One region of the Serratia sp. TSA_198.1 genome, then DNA from elsewhere that is predicted to be linked to it. Evidence: predicted binding sites of a transcription regulator. Region 1 holds the regulator's gene; each other region holds the start of a gene.
The links. Region 1 encodes ArgR, which controls arginine synthesis, uptake and breakdown. Its sites were predicted from a motif close to ANTGAATAAAAATACANT; they were not measured.
Positions count from the first base shown of each region.

Region 2: argA (amino-acid N-acetyltransferase) is a predicted target of ArgR. The motif match lies at 2,887-2,904, and genes of this name have one in related genera.
Region 3: argF (ornithine carbamoyltransferase) is a predicted target of ArgR. The motif match lies at 2,135-2,152, and genes of this name have one in related genera.

Region 1 is NZ_JBQZFP010000003.1:478,385-484,625, reverse strand. It holds gene fbp (class 1 fructose-bisphosphatase) at 1-657, opposite strand, end outside; gene mpl (UDP-N-acetylmuramate:L-alanyl-gamma-D-glutamyl-meso-diaminopimelate ligase) at 827-2,206, shown strand; gene yhcN (peroxide/acid stress response protein YhcN) at 2,398-2,661, opposite strand; gene yhcN (peroxide/acid stress response protein YhcN) at 2,786-3,049, opposite strand; gene argR (transcriptional regulator ArgR) at 3,455-3,925, opposite strand; gene mdh (malate dehydrogenase) at 4,392-5,330, shown strand; gene ACUTSW_RS16850 (helix-turn-helix domain-containing protein) at 5,398-5,658, opposite strand; gene ACUTSW_RS16845 (DNA-binding protein) at 5,840-6,190, shown strand; gene ispB (octaprenyl diphosphate synthase) at 6,241-6,241, opposite strand, start outside.
Region 2 is NZ_JBQZFP010000002.1:52,729-58,969, forward strand. It holds gene mltA (murein transglycosylase A) at 1-775, opposite strand, end outside; tRNA gene ACUTSW_RS11665 (tRNA-Met) at 990-1,066, shown strand; tRNA gene ACUTSW_RS11670 (tRNA-Met) at 1,130-1,206, shown strand; tRNA gene ACUTSW_RS11675 (tRNA-Met) at 1,271-1,347, shown strand; gene amiC (N-acetylmuramoyl-L-alanine amidase AmiC) at 1,448-2,698, opposite strand; gene argA (amino-acid N-acetyltransferase) at 2,938-4,263, shown strand; gene recD (exodeoxyribonuclease V subunit alpha) at 4,351-6,201, opposite strand; gene recB (exodeoxyribonuclease V subunit beta) at 6,198-6,241, opposite strand, start outside.
Region 3 is NZ_JBQZFP010000003.1:375,574-381,814, forward strand. It holds gene ACUTSW_RS16345 (GMC family oxidoreductase) at 1-635, shown strand, start outside; gene miaE (tRNA isopentenyl-2-thiomethyl-A-37 hydroxylase MiaE) at 654-1,418, opposite strand; gene rraB (ribonuclease E inhibitor RraB) at 1,581-2,012, opposite strand; gene argF (ornithine carbamoyltransferase) at 2,176-3,195, shown strand; gene ACUTSW_RS16365 (ABC transporter substrate-binding protein) at 3,441-5,009, shown strand; gene pyrB (aspartate carbamoyltransferase) at 5,298-6,233, shown strand.

The DNA.
Region 1 (6,241 bases):
CACGCCGCGAGGGAACTTGATGTAGTTGCCTTCGTTGATCGAATACATGTTGCCGGTGGCAGGATAACGCACTTTCTCATGGGAGAGACAGAACACGCCCAGAGACGGATCGTAAGTAAAGGCATGCACGCCATAACCGGTGGTGTATACCAGCATGGTGGATGAACCATAAACCACGTAGCCGGCTGCAACCTGAGCGCTGCCTGGCTGCAGGAAATCTTCTTCGGTCACGGGAGTGCCGACCGGGGTGATGCGACGATAGATAGAGAAAATAGTACCGACCGAGACGTTGACATCAATGTTGGACGAACCGTCCAACGGATCCATCAACACCACATACTTGCCATTTTCAGCCCGCTCGCCATCGAAAATCACGATTTCATCTTCTTCTTCAGAAGCGATACCCGCAACTTCACCGCGCGCTTTCAACGCAGCTTTCAGCTTTTCGTTGGCGAACAGGTCCAGTTTCATCTGGACTTCACCCTGTACGTTGGAAATGCCGCTGGTACCGAGGATATCAACCAGACCCGCTTTGTTGATGTCGCGGTGGATGATTTTGGCGCCCAGTTTAATTGCAGAAAGTAACGCTGTCAGCTCGCCGGTGGCGTGAGAGAAGTCGTGCTGTTTCTCGACGATAAATTCGCCTAACGTTTTCATGACACAATCCCTGAATCTACGGATGGGTAGCGGTTTGTTAACAAACCGCCAACGTATTCGCGAGCAGTGTAGCCCAAAGATGAGCGCTATTCATAGGCAAATCCATTTCTTCTGGACGATTCTGAGCGGTAGAATAAGGTAACATTCGACGTACTCAATTGAGAAAACTATGCGCATTCACATTCTTGGGATCTGTGGCACCTTTATGGGCGGGCTGGCGGTACTGGCTCGTTCGTTGGGACATGAGGTGACCGGCTCTGACGCTAATGTCTATCCGCCGATGAGCACGCTGCTGGAGAAAGAGGGGATCGACCTGATCCAGGGTTACGATCCGGTTCAGTTGTATCACGTGCCGGATCTGGTGATCATCGGCAACGCCATGACGCGCGGCAACCCGTGCGTGGAAGCGGTGCTGGAGCAAGGCATCCCTTATGTTTCCGGCCCGCAATGGCTGCATGACTATGTACTGCGCGATCGCTGGGTGTTAGCGGTTGCCGGGACCCACGGCAAGACCACCACCGCCGGCATGGCAACCTGGATCCTGGAAGCCTGCGGTTATCAGCCCGGTTTTGTCATCGGTGGCGTGCCGGGGAACTTCGACGTTTCCGCACGCTTGGGTGGCAGCCCGTTCTTTGTGATCGAGGCCGATGAGTACGACTGTGCGTTCTTCGACAAACGCTCCAAGTTTGTTCATTACAGCCCGCGTACGCTGATCATGAACAATCTGGAGTTTGATCATGCCGATATTTTCGACGATCTGAAAGCGATCCAGAAGCAGTTCCATCATCTGGTGCGTCTGGTGCCGGGCAAGGGCAAGATCATTTTGCCTGATAACGACAACCACCTGAAACAGGTGATGGCGATGGGCTGTTGGAGCGAGCAGGAGTTGGTCGGAGAAGAAGGCGCATGGCGGGCGCACAAGCTGACGCCGGACGCCAGCCACTATGAAGTGTTCCTCAATGGCGAAAAAGCTGGCGAGGTGAAATGGGCGCTGGTGGGCGAACACAATATGCATAATGGCCTGATGGCGATTGCTGCCGCACGTCATGTTGGCGTGCAGCCTGCGGATGCCTGCGCCGTGCTCGGCGATTTCATCAATGCCCGTCGCCGCCTGGAGTTGCGCGGTGAAGCCAATGGCGTCACGGTGTATGACGATTTTGCGCATCACCCAACGGCGATCCTGGCGACCCTGGCCGCCCTACGCGGTAAAGTGGGCGGCACTGCCCGTATTCTGGCGGTGCTTGAACCACGTTCCAATACCATGAAAATGGGTATCAGCAAGAACGATTTGGCGCCATCGCTTGGCCGCGCCGATGAGGTATTCCTGTTCCAGCCGCATCATATTCCCTGGCAGGTGGCGGAAGTGGCGGAAGCCTGCGTGCAGCCGGCCCACTGGAGTGCCGATCTCGGCACCTTGGTGGACATGATTGTGAGAACCGCCCAGCCGGGTGACCATATCCTGGTGATGAGCAACGGTGGGTTCGGCGGGATCCACGATCGGCTGCTGGAGGCACTGGCCAACAAGCCAGAGCCGAAAGTCACCTACTGATCGACAGGGTTAATTCGAGAAAGGGCCGTTTGCGGCCCTTTTTTTCGCCTATAAAAAAGCCCTCGCGAGCGAGGGCAACGGGGTTCGTCGGATAGGACGACGAGACTTCTTCAGAGAATCAGTGGTTACCACAGAACTCGGCAGTGGCAGTGACGAGGGTAATCAGTTCGGCAACCGCGCTCTCTGAATTGTTATTTGTAGATTTCGGCAGTCGCGTGCCAGTTGCCGTTTTCGTAGGCTTCGATCACTCGGTACGCTTTAGCGCCTTGCTTATCGGCTTTGTCGGACAACGCCTGACGAATATCCGAAGGTGCGCCGGCTACGCCACTGGCGGTAATGGTGCCGACAGACTGAAGATCAGCGGCCTGGTCATTGGTGATCAACGTAGCGGCTGAAGCGTCGAACGAAAGGGCAGACATCAGGCTAATTGCAGCGAGGGTAATTTTCATGTTCATGGTCGTGGGTCCTGTTGCGATAACAGCCAGGAAGGGCTTTACAGCGTTTATTATTCTTGAAAGCTGTTATCGGTAATGCTGGTTTCCAGAGATTTATTGCCCGTTGCCGGGTAATGCCGGGGTCTTATTTATAAATTTCAGCCGTAGCGTGGTAGTTGCCTTCGTTACGCGCTTCGATCACACGGTAAGCGGTCGCGCCACGGGCATCGGCTTTTTCAGACAGCGCCTGACGGATATCTGAAGGGGTGCCGGCAATGCCGCTGACGGTAATGGTGCCTGCGGACTGCAGTTTGGCTGCCTGATCTGCATCAACGGATTGTGCTGCAAATGCGCCAAAGGAAAGCACAGACAGGAGGCTTAGTGTTGCAACAGTAGCTTTAATTTTCATGATCTCACCTTATCGTATTCTTTTATCAGTTCCAATGAACTGTGATTTACGTCACGGAAATGAGTATACATCTAGTAACCCTAAAAATTAATAGCTAGCTAACAGTTTCTAGTGAAACTTTATTATGGCGCCTCTTATTTTTAATAACCATATGGAATAAAAAGCGCTCATAAAACGTTCTTTTGATGTTAAATTTATGTAATTTCAATAAGGTAAGTGTTTTTGACCAAATGTGCGGAAAAGGGCAGCAGCTATCGCTGGCTTTATATAAATGTCATTGGAATGTGTCGTAACAAGGCGGAAATCAGGTTTTAAACGTGGTAGGGCGCGGGGGAAAGGTAAAGACAGGGTTAAAGAAGCGCTAACAAAACGCGACCGTCAGTCGCATTTTGTTAGCGTTGAGCATCATAACTCTTGTTCGAACAGCGACAGAATGGCTTCGTACAGTTGGCGAGCGGTAAAGCTGCTGGCCGGGGTAACGAAAATGGTGTCGTCACCGGCGATGGTGCCGAGTATACCTTCGGATTTACCCAGGGAATCCAGCAGGCGGGCGATCAGCTGTGCGGCGCCGGGGCTGGTATGAATGACCACTACGGCATCGTTATGATCGACATCCAGTACCAAATTTTTCAGTGGGCTGGTAGTGGTCGGCACGCCGAGCTCGGCTGGAAGGCAATACACCATTTCCATTTTGGCATTGCGGGTACGCACCGCGCCGAACTTGGTCAGCATGCGCGATACTTTGGATTGGTTGATGTTTTCGAAGCCTTCTTCTTGCAGCGCCAAAACGATCTCGCCTTGAGAACTGAATTTTTCTTCTTTCAATAACGCTTTAAACGCCTTGATCAGATCTTCCTGCTTTGCGGGATTACGCATTTTGCACCGTGGAATGTTGACAATAGAAGTGATTATTATGCATATAAATGAATTTTTATGCAATAAAAGGACGTCCGAAGAAAACAATGCTACCCGGACAATGAGGAAAGGGCGGGATTTTAACAAAATCCGTACCCCATGAATATGCCCTTTCAGCGACCGAAAAAGCGGCCCGTGGCGGTAAAGAAAATGTTATTAAAATGATGTTGTTCTGATGTTGTGTAAGGGTGTAATGTAACCGCCGGTTAACTTGCTTGTGAATAACCTCGCACTATTTTTGATTAATGTGCGCTATGCCCTTAATGTGTAAGCCATTTAATTTAAAATGAGCGCGACATCGGCTGTTTTATTGCGCCAGCTCTCAAACAGACTGTTAAGAGATTGTTTTTAAAGGTGTAATAATTTAAGGTCCGTAACCAACATATTCACGGCGCTTTATATATTTAAGATAATAAAGGAGTATAGGATGAAAGTTGCAGTTCTCGGTGCTGCTGGCGGTATCGGCCAGGCCCTCGCCCTTCTACTCAAAACCCAGCTTCCTTCAGGTTCTGAACTCTCTCTCTACGACATTGCCCCCGTTACCCCAGGCGTTGCCGTCGACTTAAGCCACATCCCTACCGCAGTTAAAATCAAAGGCTTCAGCGGCGAAGATGCTACTCCGGCTCTGCATGGTGCAGACGTAGTGCTGATTTCTGCCGGCGTTGCGCGTAAACCTGGTATGGATCGTTCAGATCTGTTCAATGTCAACGCAGGCATCGTGCGTAATCTGATCCAGCAAGTGGCAACAACCTGCCCGAAAGCCTGCATCGGCATTATCACCAACCCGGTAAACACCACCGTGGCAATCGCGGCAGAAGTGCTGAAGAAAGCCGGTGTTTACGACAAAAACAAACTGTTTGGCGTGACCTCGCTGGATATCATCCGTTCCAACACCTTCGTGGCTGAGCTGAAAGGCAAACAGCCGGAAGAGCTGAACGTGCCGGTTATCGGCGGGCATTCTGGCGTGACCATTCTGCCACTGTTGTCACAGATCCCGGGCGTGAGCTTTACCGAGCAGGAAGTGGCGGATCTGACCAAGCGTATCCAGAATGCGGGTACTGAAGTGGTTGAAGCCAAAGCCGGCGGCGGGTCCGCAACTCTGTCAATGGGTCAGGCGGCGGCGCGTTTCGGCCTGTCTCTGGTTCGTGCGCTGCAAGGCGAAGCGGGCGTGGTGGAATGTGCTTATGTGGAAGGTGACGGCAAATATGCCCGCTTCTTCGCACAGCCGCTGCTGCTGGGCAAAAACGGCGTAGAAGAACGTAAAGACATCGGCACTCTGAGCGCGTTCGAGCAGAAAGCGTTGGAAGAGATGCTGGATGTTCTGCATAAGGATATCGAACTGGGCGAAAAGTTTATCAATAACTGATCAACCCAGGACGCATGAGTATGCACAAGCCGCCGGACATCGCACCGGCGGTTTTTTTATGCCCGAATCATGACCTGATACGGGCTTTTCGATTCAGCAGGTTGTTGGTGTGCGGGTCGAAATAGCGGCTTGGCCAGATCTCGGCAGGATGGATGTCCAGCGCTTCGGCAATCAGCCATTCCCCTTTTGGCCAGGGCCGCGATAGCGCGTTTGCCAGTGTTGATGAACTAAGCCCCGCTTTGCGGGATACCGCCGCCAGTGTCGTTCCCTTCTTACGTAAAGCTGCAATGATATCCGCCGGATGCCAGTCCTTGTTCCTTGAATTCATGTTTGCATTCCCTTTTTTGATTAGCGAAAGTTCTGTTAGTGGTATAACTAACAGGTCAAGATTAATCGTTTGAACAACATGAAACGCTTATACGGAAATTAGAATACCACTAAATTTCCAAAAAAATATCTCATTAATTTCTAAAAAATATCTTTGCACATTTTCCTCAGAGATCATGGCTATGAAAAAAGAGTGGTTTGCCGCCAAGGAACTTACAGGCATTGCAGGATTACCCTCTTCACCACAGGGAATAAATTTGATGGCGCGTCGTGATGGCTGGATCAGCCGCCGGCGTAAAGGCGTGCAGGGAAAGGCGCTGGAATATCATATTGACAGCTTACCGTCAGGTACGCGCAACTTACTGATGATGAAAGAAGATCCTGCTGTTTATGACATCGAGCGAAAGGATCCGTTGGCGGTATGGATTGAATATTACTATCACCTGACGGAAACCGAGCGTGACAAAGTATTGGCGTTCCTGATGCGTGAAGGCATAGGTAGCCTGCTGGCGCGTATTACAGAGGGGAAGTGAAGCAGACCCGCGCTGCGGGTCTGTAGAAACTGCTTAAGTTTTTTTGTTTCT
Region 2 (6,241 bases), on a different contig from region 1:
GACGGAAGAACACAAAGGAAGGGTTCTGCTCCAGTAACTCACGCACTTCTGCTGCGCTGTGGGTATCGGCCCACTGGCGAATCGCCTGCATCGACATATCCGCCTTGGCCACTTCGCCGCGATCGATCAGCACTTTACCGATGCTGCGATAGGCATGGCCGTTCTTGCCGCCGTAACCGAAGAACACCAGCGGCTGACCATTGCCGTAATCCACATAGCCGCTGCCCTGAACTTCCATCATAAAGTTGTCCATCAGCGAGTTGGTGTAGGCAACGATATAACGGTCATCCAGCGCGCCAGAGTAAATGCCTGCGCGATCCGGCAGGCGGCCTTTGCCTTTTGGCGGCATGCGGTACAGCGGGTAACGGAACTCACCCTGCTGGGTATAGCGCGCCTGCACGACCGGCGTATAGTAGCCGGTGAACTGCACGTTGCCGTAGTTGTCCACGCCTTCCATCTGATAGGCGCTGAGACCGTATTGGTTCAGTTGACGGGTATCGGCACCGGCGGCCATCCAGCTTTGCACTGCCTGAAAGGTGCTGTTGTTGCGATTAAACAGTGCGGGAGAAGCGTTTCTAATCTCCATCAGCTGATTCGAGTAATCCCTGGCGTTAACCGGCACGCCTTTGGCGTTGGGTTGATTCACCAACTCCAGCGACTGATCCAGATGCCCATCCTTATACTGCTGCCCCCGGTCGGTCGGCTTTGACGAACAGCCTGCCAATACCGCTACCATCAACCCGCCCAGCAGGTATTTGCCCCAACGTCCTTTCATCGCACACACTCTCAAACAGATATGATCTACCGGCGAACGATAACAAACACCCATAGATAAGGGAATCGCCGCAAATAAAAAAACCCGCACGGCGGATAACGATGAAAAAGAACGCAAATTGCGGACTAATTCAGCATAAAGATGGCTTTAACTCAATTAATTGCAAAAAGGGTTGCAACAAAATGCACGGAGAGTATAGTGCGCTTCCATCGGACGCGGGGTGGAGCAGCCTGGTAGCTCGTCGGGCTCATAACCCGAAGGTCGTCGGTTCAAATCCGGCCTCCGCAACCAACCGATACTGCATCAGCGGTATCACGTAAAGGTTGGGATTCGATGAAAAAAGTATTATACGGACGCGGGGTGGAGCAGCCTGGTAGCTCGTCGGGCTCATAACCCGAAGGTCGTCGGTTCAAATCCGGCCCCCGCAACCAACCGATACTGTACCAGCGGTATCACATGAATGTTGGGTTTCGATAATACAAGCATTAAGACGGACGCGGGGTGGAGCAGCCTGGTAGCTCGTCGGGCTCATAACCCGAAGGTCGTCGGTTCAAATCCGGCCTCCGCAACCAATCTTAATGACTACAGATAAGCACCTTAACGGGTGTTTTTTTGTATCTGAAATCTGCCAAAACCCGGCCAGGCACCCACCCAGCCGCATCAGCTTACACCTTATCCGCGCGCTGCCGCGCCGCCGTTGGCGAAATACGCCTTGATACCCGCCAGAATGGATTCCGCCACCTGCTGTTGGAAATGACTGGTTCGCAGCTTACGCTCTTCTTCAATATTGCTGATAAACGCCGTCTCAACCAGGATCGAAGGGATATCGGGGGCTTTTAACACCGCAAAACCGGCCTGATCGACGCGATTCTTGTGCAAACGGTTTATTTTGCCCATTCGGTTCAGCACTTCCTTGCCGAATTTCAGACTGTCGTTGATGGTTGCGGTTTGGATCAAATCAAACATGGTGTGATCCAGATAGCGATCGCCGCTTTTGCTTACGCCGCCGATTTTGTCCGATTCGTTTTGAGTTTGCGCCAGGAATTTCGCCGCCGAACTGGTGGCGCCCTTGGTCGATAGCGCAAATACCGAAGATCCGCGCGCGGCCTGGCTGGTAAAGGCATCGGCATGGATAGAGACGAACAGGTCGGCACGCTGCTTGCGCGCCTTCGCCACCCTCACCTTCAGCGGAATGAACACATCTTCATTGCGCGTCATAAACACCTTCATATTCGGTTCGCGCTTGATTAACGCGCTCAGTTTGCGGGCGATCTGCAACACGATATCCTTCTCGCGCGTTTTGAATTTGCCAATCGCCCCCGGATCCTCGCCGCCGTGGCCGGGATCCAGCATGATGACAATCGGGCGATCGCGCCCCGCCTTGCCTGCCTGCGGCGCCTCGGCCGGCAAAGTGCGCTCGAGATCGCCCTTGTTGTAATCTTCCAGTAATGCCAATAGCGGATCATAGTCTTCGCCAGTGCCGCCCTTGCTGGGATACAGATCCATCACCAGACGGTTGCGATATTCCGGTACCGGCGGCAGAGTAAACATATGAGGGCTGACGCTCTGCTTAAGTTCCAACACCAGCCGAACGGTGTTTTGATCAAACTGACCGACGCGCGCCTGTTTCAAATAGGGATCGTCAGCGCGAACCTGGCCGACAATGCCCTTCAAAACGCTATTGAGATGCACCCCTTCGATATCCACCACCACGCGATCGGGATTGGTCAGCGCAAACTGTTTATATTTCAGTTCGGTGTTTGATTCGAGCGTCACCCGGGTATAAGTAGAAGAAGGCCAGACACGTACGGCAATCACGTGCGATGATGCCGCGAAGCCTATGCGACTCACGCTCAGCAACCAACTTGCGGCAACCCCCTGCAATAGACGACGGCGGCCCAGATTGTGATTTGAGTTTGGCATGCGACTCCGGCAGTGATAACAGGTTAAAACAGATGAAAAAACGCCGATAAAACGGGAATGGCAAAAACTTTAACGAATCCTCCCGGCGCTGTCATCAGAAAATCTTTCCAAGGTTTTTCAATTTATTACCCCATTAGCCCCTTCCGCAAATAAATACAGACAATTTCCCGCTTGCCATCGGGGCTATAAAAGAATAAAAATACAAAAATATCGTATAAATATGCAAAAGAGGTTTTGCCGTGAAGGAACGTAGTACCGAGCTTGTTCAAGGATTCCGTCACTCAGTTCCCTATATCAACGCCCACCGCGGCAAGACGTTTGTCGTCATGCTTGGGGGAGAAGCCATAGAGCATGAGAATTTTTCCAACATCGTCAACGATATCGGGCTGCTGCATAGCCTGGGGATTCGTTTGGTGGTGGTCTATGGCGCACGGCCGCAGATCGACAGCAATCTGGCGCAGCATAACTACGAACCTATTTATCACAAGCATACCCGGGTCACCGACGCCCACACGCTTGAGCTGGTTAAGCAAGCGGCGGGCCTGCTGCAACTGGACATCACCGCACGGCTGTCGATGAGCCTCAACAATACGCCGCTGCAAGGCGCGCACATCAACGTGGTCAGCGGCAACTTTATCATTGCCCAGCCGTTAGGGATTGATGACGGCGTGGACTATTGCCACAGCGGCCGTATTCGCCGTATTGATGAAGAAGCGATCCACCGTCAACTCGACAGTAACGCTATCGTGCTGATCGGTCCGGTCGCCGTTTCCGTTACCGGCGAAAGCTTTAACCTGACGTCAGAAGAAGTGGCCACCCAATTGGCCATCAAGCTGAAGGCGGAAAAAATGATCGGGTTCTGCTCGTCGCAGGGCGTCACCGATCAGGAAGGCAATATCATTTCCGAGCTGTTCCCCAATGACGCGCAAAAACGTATCGAAGAACGCGAAGCCAGCGGCGATTACCATTCAGGCACCGTACGTTTCCTGCGTGGTGCGGTGAAGGCCTGCCGCAGCGGCGTGCGCCGCAGCCACCTGATCAGCTATCAGGAAGACGGAGCGCTGGTGCAAGAGTTGTTCTCACGCGACGGTATCGGCACCCAGATCGTCATGGAGAGCGCCGAACAGGTACGCCGGGCGACCATTAACGATATCGGCGGCATTCTGGAACTGATCCGCCCGCTTGAACAACAGGGTATCCTGGTGCGCCGCTCCCGTGAGCAACTGGAGATGGAGATCGACAAATTCACTATTATTGAGCGCGATAATCTGACCATCGCCTGTGCGGCGCTGTATCCGTTCCTGGAAGAGAAAATCGGCGAGATGGCCTGCGTGGCGGTACATCCGGACTACCGCAGCTCATCCCGCGGGGAAATGCTGCTGCAACGGGTGGAAAGCCAGGCGCGTCAGATGGGTTTGCAAAAGCTGTTCGTGCTGACCACACGCAGCATCCACTGGTTCCAGGAGCGCGGTTTCACGCCGGCGGAAGTGGACGTGCTGCCGATGCAAAAACAGGCGCTGTACAACTACCAACGCCGTTCGAAGATTCTGCTGGCGGACTTGTAATCCTCTGCGGGCGTGGCCTACGCCCGTCTTCTTTCAAGCTGTAGCCTTGTTGACTGCAGTTTGAAAGCCTCAGTACCCGTTTCGCTTTTATACCGTTATCTGCAAGCGCTCCGCCAACCCGCTGCGGCGTTGGGTTGGCGTGCGGATCGCCCGCATCAGCACGCTATCGGTGGCATACAGCGAAAGCTGGCTACGTGCGCGGGTGATGGCGGTATACACCAGTTCACGGGTCAATACCGGCAGGAAATGATTGGGCAACACCAGCACCGTATGATCAAACTCCGATCCCTGAGACTTATGCACCGTCATTGCATAGGCGGTTTCATGCGCCGGTAAACGGCTCGGTTGCACCGATTTGATGTTGCCGTCCGGCAGTTGGAAGTGCACGCGCAGCTCGCCGCTCTCATCACGCAAGGCGATACCGATATCGCCGTTAAACAGCCCCAGCGCACTGTCGTTGCGGCCAATCATCACCGGACGACCGGGATACCAACGCCCTAAAGCCCCTGGCGTACGCTGGATCAGCCCGGCCCGTTGCAACCCCGCCTCGATACGCTCGTTCAGCCCGGCGATACCGAATGGCCCTTCGCGCAGCGCGCACAGCACCTGGAAACGACCAAACGCCTCCAACACCTCTCCCGCATCCGCCCTGGCAGCGACCCGCTGCAAATAATCACCATAGCCTGCTACACAGGCGTTCAGCAGGGCCTGATAGTCCTCCGTTTCTGCCAATGGGTAACCCGCAACGTCACTGAAGCTGCCGCTGAGTGCCCAAGCCGCCCGCTTGCCGTCACCGGCATTCACCGCAAAGGCCAATTGGCCAATGCCCGAATCGGCATCAAAACGATAACTTTTGCGCAGCAGGCACAGGCTGTCTCGTACCGCCGCTTCCGCCTGCGCACTTTGCCCCTGCAACAGGCAGCCGGTCAGCCGGGTGAGTTGTTCCGCGCGAGCAGCGCTGTATCCCTGCTCGGCAAAACGGCAGATATCCCCCAGAACAGCACCGGCCTCTACCGACGCCAGTTGATCTCTGTCGCCAAGGAAAATCACCCGCGCCTGGGTGGGCAATGCGGCAATCAAACGCGCCATCATCGGCAGATCGACCATTGAAGCCTCGTCCACCACCAGCACATCCAGATGCAGCGGGTTGCCACGGTGATAACGCATGCGCTGGCTATTGGGCTGAGCGCCCAACAGGCGGTGCAGCGTCGACGCATCGGTGGGGAACAACGCACGTTGCTCCGGGGTTAACGCCAACTGCCTGCCGGCGCTGCCGAGCGATTCGGTCAAACGCGCCGCCGCCTTGCCGGTGGGTGCCGCCAGTTGAATACGCAAACGCCTGCCATCGGCAAGCTGTACCAGCGCAGCCAGCAATTTGGCGACGGTGGTGGTTTTGCCGGTGCCCGGCCCACCTGAAATCACCGCAATACGCCGCGTCGCGGCCACTGCGGCAGCAATTTTCTGCCAGTCCGGCTCATTCGTCGCCTCGCCGAACAGCCGATCGAGGATGGCTCGCAGTTCAGGCTCGTCAACCGCCTGATGGATACTGTCGCTGCTGATAAACTCTGCTACCTCGCCTTCGTTCTGCCACATGCGCTGCAGGTACAAACGCTGCTGTTGCAGCACCATCGGCATGGCGCTGCTGCCGTCACCCACCGCCGCACTGGCCGTCAGGCGCTGCTGCCAACGGGCAAGATCCGGTTGCCCGGCCGCCAGCCACACGGCTTGAGCCAATTCCGGCTGACGCCCCTCAAACAGATTTTCCGGCAGTAACTGCTCCAGCATCAGGCAAACATGGCCGGCGCCTGCTTCCGCACTGAGGCAGGCGGCAGCCAGCAAAATGTCAGGCTCTTCCTCCCCGGCCACTATACGGGCGAACTGCAAGTCCAGCGGGCGCAGCACGCCAAGTGCCTGCGCCTGCTCCAGTAGAGCGATCATGGTTCATCCTCCGCCGTAATGGCTTCGCCGCTGAACAGGC
Region 3 (6,241 bases), 100 kb from region 1:
GGCTGGCGTTCCGCAGCGGCGTGCTCACTTCCAACGTGCTGGAAGGCGCCGCCTTCTCCGACAGCCTGGGCGACGGCCGGCCGGACGTGCAGATCCACTTTCTGCCGCTGCTGGACAACTGGGACGACGTGCCCGGCGAGCCGCTGCCGAATATTCACGGTTTCACGCTGAAAGTCGGCTACCTGCAACCGAAGGCGCGCGGCGAAGTGCTGCTGCGCAGCCGCGATCCGCGCGATCCGGTCAAATTGCACGCCAATTATCTCGGCCACCCGGAAGATCTGGCCGGCAGCGTGCGCGCGGTGAAATTCGGCCTGCGCTTCCTGCAAACCGCCGCCCTCAAGCCGATCGTCAAAGATCTGCTGATGCCGCAGCCGGCATGGTTGAACGATGAGGCGCAACTGGAGGAGTTCGTGCGTAACTTCTGCAAAACGGTGTATCACCCGGTAGGCAGCTGCCGCATGGGCCAATCGCCACAGGACTCGGTGACCGACCTGCAACTGCGGGTACACGGGTTTGAACGGCTGCGGGTGATCGATTGCTCGGTGATGCCGCAGGTGACCAGCGGCAACACCAATGCACCGACCATCATGCTGGCGGAAAAAGCGGTGGATTTGCTGCTGGGCGCGCCGACGTGAAAACCGGGCGCCCGGCGATCAGGCGGCGGTGGGCACGCCGCTGTGGAAACGCAGCTCGCTGTCCGGCGACAGAATCAGCTCAGCTTCAATGCGGCCGAAGTGAGCCACCCGCTCGCTGATGTCGCCGCCGGCAATCTGCTCGGCCAGCGTCAGGTAATCCTGATAATGCCGTGCCTCGGAGCGCAGCAGCGAGACGTAGAAACGGTTTAACTCGTCGTCCAGATGCGGTGCCAACCGGGCGAAACGTTCGCAGGAGCGCGCCTCGATATAGGCGCCGCAGATCAGTTTGTCGATCAGCGTGGCCGGATCGTGGGTGCGAACCTCGCGAATCATGCCTTTGGCATAGCGGCTGGCGGTGATTTTCTTGTAGGGAATGCGCCGCGCCTGCATGATCTCCAGCACCTGCGAGAAATGGTGCAGTTCTTCTTTGATCAGCAGCACCATCTTGTCCGCCAGATCCTGCCCGTAGGCCGAACCGTTTTTCGGCAAGATTTTCCTGGTGAACTGGCCCTGGCGGAACAGCGCTTCCGGCTCGCCCTGCGCTTCATGCAGAAAAGCCTCGTAGGGCCTGAGCAGCGCCAGCAAGGCATCGCCGCTCTCTTTGTCCGCCACGTAGCGGCGAATCAGCCACATGCCGGTCTGCGCCGCCTTCAGCTCGCACACCATATGGTCGGTCAGCAACAACGGCAGGTTTTCCGGACGCCGCGCAGCGTCGATCCAGCCATCGGGCGTTTCGCAGTGCAGGAAGTTTAGAATCGGGGATAACAGGGATTGGTATTTCATCAGCTTAATAGCCCTATGGCTTTCAAGTTGCAGCCAGGCAACCAGCTCGCTCAACTCCAGGCGCTTACTTCAATAAGTAACTGGGGTGAGTGAGTGCAGACAACAACGCTGCGGCTTGAAAGACGACGGGAGAGGCCGGCTTGCGCCGGCCCATTGCATTAATCAGTGGCGTTTGCCGTCGTCATCTTCGTCGATCAATTCACCGTCTTCTTCATCATCATCCTCACCGTCTTCACCGTTCGGATCTTCATAGTAGGTGCCCCAACCGTCGTAATTAACGCCGCAACGTTCCGCCAGCGCCAACAACTGCTCTACCTGGGTGTCGATCAGTTCGGCGTTCAGGCCGACTTCGCTGATCACGTCGCAGCACATGACCAGCGTGCCGTCTTCCACTTCCAGCTCTTCGGCGTCGGTCACTTCGTAGCCCAGCTTGAAGGCTTCGACAGCAGCCTGCTCCAGCACTTCAAACTTTTCAGCAGAGAGGTGGTGTTCGATGGTGTAGAGCGCATCCGGATCGCTGCCGTCTTCCAGCAGTTCTTCGATGATCAGGCGGGTCTCTTCACGTTGTTCTTCCAGCTGTTCGCGGTTTGCCATGCCTATATCCTCAAGTCAAATGGCCTGTATTCCTTCTATTTTCACACACCGCCGCCATAGCTGCCACGATAAACGTGAAAGATTTCTGCTTCGGGGTTGAAATTGAATATTCATACATATAAAGTGAATTTTAATTCAATTAAAACGATCAGGACATGCGGAAATGAGTACGATGAACCCGTTCTACAAACGTCACTTTCTGAGATTAATGGATTTCACGCCGACAGAGCTGCTGGCGCTGCTGCGGCTTTCGGCCGAATTGAAGCAGGCCAAAAAGCAGGGTAAGGAAACGCGGCGTCTGCAGGGCAAGAACATCGCGCTCATCTTCGAAAAAGACTCGACACGCACCCGTTGCTCTTTCGAAGTTGCCGCTTTCGATCAGGGCGCCCAGGTCACCTATCTCGGCCCAAGCGGTAGCCAGATCGGCCATAAAGAATCGATGAAAGACACCGCCCGCGTGTTGGGCCGGATGTATGACGGTATTCAATACCGCGGTTACGGCCAGCATCTGGTGGAAACCTTGGCCACCCATGCCGGCGTGCCGGTATGGAACGGGCTGACCAACGAATTCCACCCCACCCAGTTGCTGGCGGACCTGCTCACCGTGCAGGAACAGCTGCCGGGCAAACCCTTGAGCGAGGTGAAATTCGCTTACCTCGGCGACACGCGCAACAACATGGGCAACACCTTGCTGGAAGCGGCTGCGTTGGCGGGCATGGATCTGCGCCTGGTGGCGCCGAAAGCCTGTTGGCCGCAGCCGGAGCTGGTAGCCGAGTGTCAGGCGCTGGCGCAACAGACCGGCGCCAAGATCACCCTGACCGAAGACATTGCCGAAGGGGTGAAAGACGCGGACTTCCTGTACACCGACGTGTGGGTGTCGATGGGCGAACCGAAAGAAACCTGGCAGGAGCGGATCGCGCTGCTGAAACCCTATCAGGTCAATATGGCGATGGTGAAACTGACCGGTAACCCGAACGTCAAATTCCTGCATTGCCTGCCGGCGTTTCACGACGACCAAACCACCCTCGGCAAACAGATGGCGGAACAATACGGGCTGCAAGGCGGCATGGAAGTCACCGATGAAGTGTTCGAATCCGCGCACAGCGTGGTGTTCGATCAGGCCGAAAACCGCCTGCACACCATCAAGGCGGTGCTGGTCGCCACCCTGAGCGAAACGATTTAACGTATATTGCCGGGGCGCGTCACGCACAGGCAATGGGGCGCGCTCGCGCCCCAACCCCTTCCCCGCTCTGGCAACCCCCGCCGGAGCGCCTAATATATTCTTGTCATATCAAATAGCCGATTGACCTTTGCCAGCCTTGGGCAAAGGTTCTACCGTGGCAGACTAACGGCAAAACTGCCGTGAAAACTAACGATAACAACTACTTCTCAGCACTGCCGCGCAGTGCCTTCAGGGGATACACATCGATGAAAGCCAAAGTCCTGCCGCTGTTAATGCTTGCCGCCCTGTCCGCCTCTGCGCTCGCCGCCACCCCGGCCAACACGCTGGTGGTGGTGCAATCGCTGGACGATATCGTCAGCCTGGATCCGGCGGAAGCCAACGAGCTGTCCAGCATCCAGACCGTGCCCAGCCTGTATCAGCGGCTGGTGCAGGCGGATCGCGATGATCCGGCGAAAGTGGTGCCGGTGCTGGCGGAAAGCTGGCAGGGCGATGCGGCGGCAAAAACCCTGACCGTCAAACTGCGCCCACAGGCGGCGTTCGCCTCCGGCAATCCGCTGACCGCCGACGACGTGATCTTCTCTTACAGCCGCGCGGTGAAAATGAACAAATCGCCGGCGTTTATCCTCAACGTGCTCGGCTGGCAGCCGGACAACATTGATGCCCACCTGAAGAAAATCGACGAGCACAGCCTGCAACTGAGCTGGACGGCGGACGTCAGCCCGGCGGTGGTGCTGAATATTCTCTCCACGCCGATCGCCTCGATCGTCGACAGCAAGGCGGTGCAGCCGAACGCCAAAGACGGCGACTACGGCAATGCCTGGCTGAAAATGCACTCCGCCGGCAGCGGGCCGTTCAAAATGCGCGTCTACCAGCCGCATCAGGCGATTGTGCTGGACGCCAATCCGACCTCGCCGGGCAACAAGCCGCTGCTGCACAGCATCATCATTAAAAGCGTGCCGGACCCGGCCACCCGCCGCCTGCTGATCCAGCAGGGCGACGCCGATGTGGCACGTGAGCTTGGCCCGGACCAAACCGTGGCGTTAAAAAATCAACCGGGCGTGAAGGTGTTGGAAATCCCGTCCGCCGAGCAGAACTATTTAGTGTTCAACACCGGCAACGCCGCCAATCCGCTGCTGAAAAACCCGGCCTTCTGGGAGGCGGCGCGCTATCTGATCGATTATCAGGGCATCACCAAGGATCTGCTGAAAGGCCAGTATTTTGTGCATCAGAGCTTCCTGCCGGTCGGGCTGCCGGGCGCGCTGGAAGACAACCCGTTCAGCTTCGATCCGACCAAGGCCAAGGCGATCCTGGCCAAGGCCGGCATCACCAACGCCACCCTGACGCTGGACGTGGAGAACAAGCCGCCGTTTATCACCATCGCCCAAGCGTTGCAGGCCAGTTTTGCCCAGGGTGGCGTGAAGCTGGATCTGTTGCCGGCCGCCGGCAGCCAGGTGTATTCGCGGGTACGCGCCAAACAGCACCAGGCGGCGATCCGCCTGTGGATCCCGGATTATTTTGATGCGCATTCCAACGCCAGCGCCTTCGCCTATAACGACGGCAAAACCAGTACGGTCGCGGGCCTCAACGGTTGGCAGATCCCGCAGTTGAGCAAGCAGACGCTGGCGGCGGTAGCCGAAGCCGATCCGGCCAAACGCACCGCACTGTACACTGCCATGCAACAGGAGTTGCAACGCAGTTCGCCGTATGTGTTTATCGATCAGGCCAAAACCGAAGTGGTGCTGCGCGATAACGTCAAAGGCTACCAGCAGGGCCTGAACGCCGACATGGTCTACTACGATCGCGTCAGCAAATAACCGGCAAGCGGCCATCGCCGGCCAATCGATTGCGAAGCGGCAAAAATCGGCGTTTTAGCGCTTGCAGTGGCGAAAAGCGCGAGTATAATGCGCGACAATTTGCCAGGAGAAAGCATGAAAAACGCCATGTGTTTTGTTAGCCGCAACCGACAAAACCGACCGCCAATCGGCGGCCAACTGCCGTTGTTTCTCCTGTTGCTAAACCGATCGTTTCAAGCCCCTCGTTGAGGGGCTTTTTTTTGCCTTAAAAAGCCCCGCGCCACGGGCACGAGTCGAGGAGAGTGAAAAATGGCCAACCCGCTGTATCACAAACATATCATCTCTATTAACGATCTCAGCCGCGAGGATCTGGAGCTGGTGCTGCGCACCGCCGCCAGCCTGAAAGCCACCCCGCAGCCCGAGTTGCTCAAGCACAAGGTGATCGCCAGCTGCTTCTTCGAAGCCTCGACCCGCACCCGCCTGTCGTTCGAAACCTCTATGCATCGCCTCGGTGCCTCGGTGGTCGGTTTTGCCGACGGCAGCAATACGTCGCTGGGCAAGAAAGGCGAAACGTTGGCCGACACCATCTCGGTCATCGGCACCTACGTAGACGCCATCGTGATGCGTCACCCGCAGGAAGGCGCCGCGCGGCTGGCGACGGAATTTTCCGGCGGTGTCCCGGTGCTCAACGCCGGCGACGGCGCCAACCAGCACCCGACCCAAACGCTGCTCGACCTGTTCACCATCCAGGAAACCCAGGGCCGCCTGAACAACATCAATATCGCCATGGTCGGCGACCTGAAATACGGCCGCACCGTACACTCGCTGGCGCAGGCGCTGGCCAAGTTCGAAGGCAACCGCTTCTACTTTATCGCCCCGGATGCGCTGGCAATGCCGGCTTACATCCTGAAAATGCTCGAAGAAAAAGGCATCGAATACAGCCTGCACAGCAGCATTGAAGAAGTGGTGCCGGAGCTGGATATTCTCTACATGACTCGGGTGCAGAAAGAGCGCCTGGATCCTTCGGAATACGCCAACGTGAAGGCGCAGTTCGTGCTGCGCGCGGCGGATCTGGCCGGCGCGCGCGCCAATCTCAAAGTGCTGCACCCGCTGCCGCGCATCGACGAGATCACCACCGACGTGGATACCACGCCGTACGCCTACTACTTCCAGCAGGCAGGCAACGGCATCTTCGCCCGCCAGGCGCTGCTGGCGCTGGTATTAAACGCAGATTTGGCTCTTTAAGGGGGAAC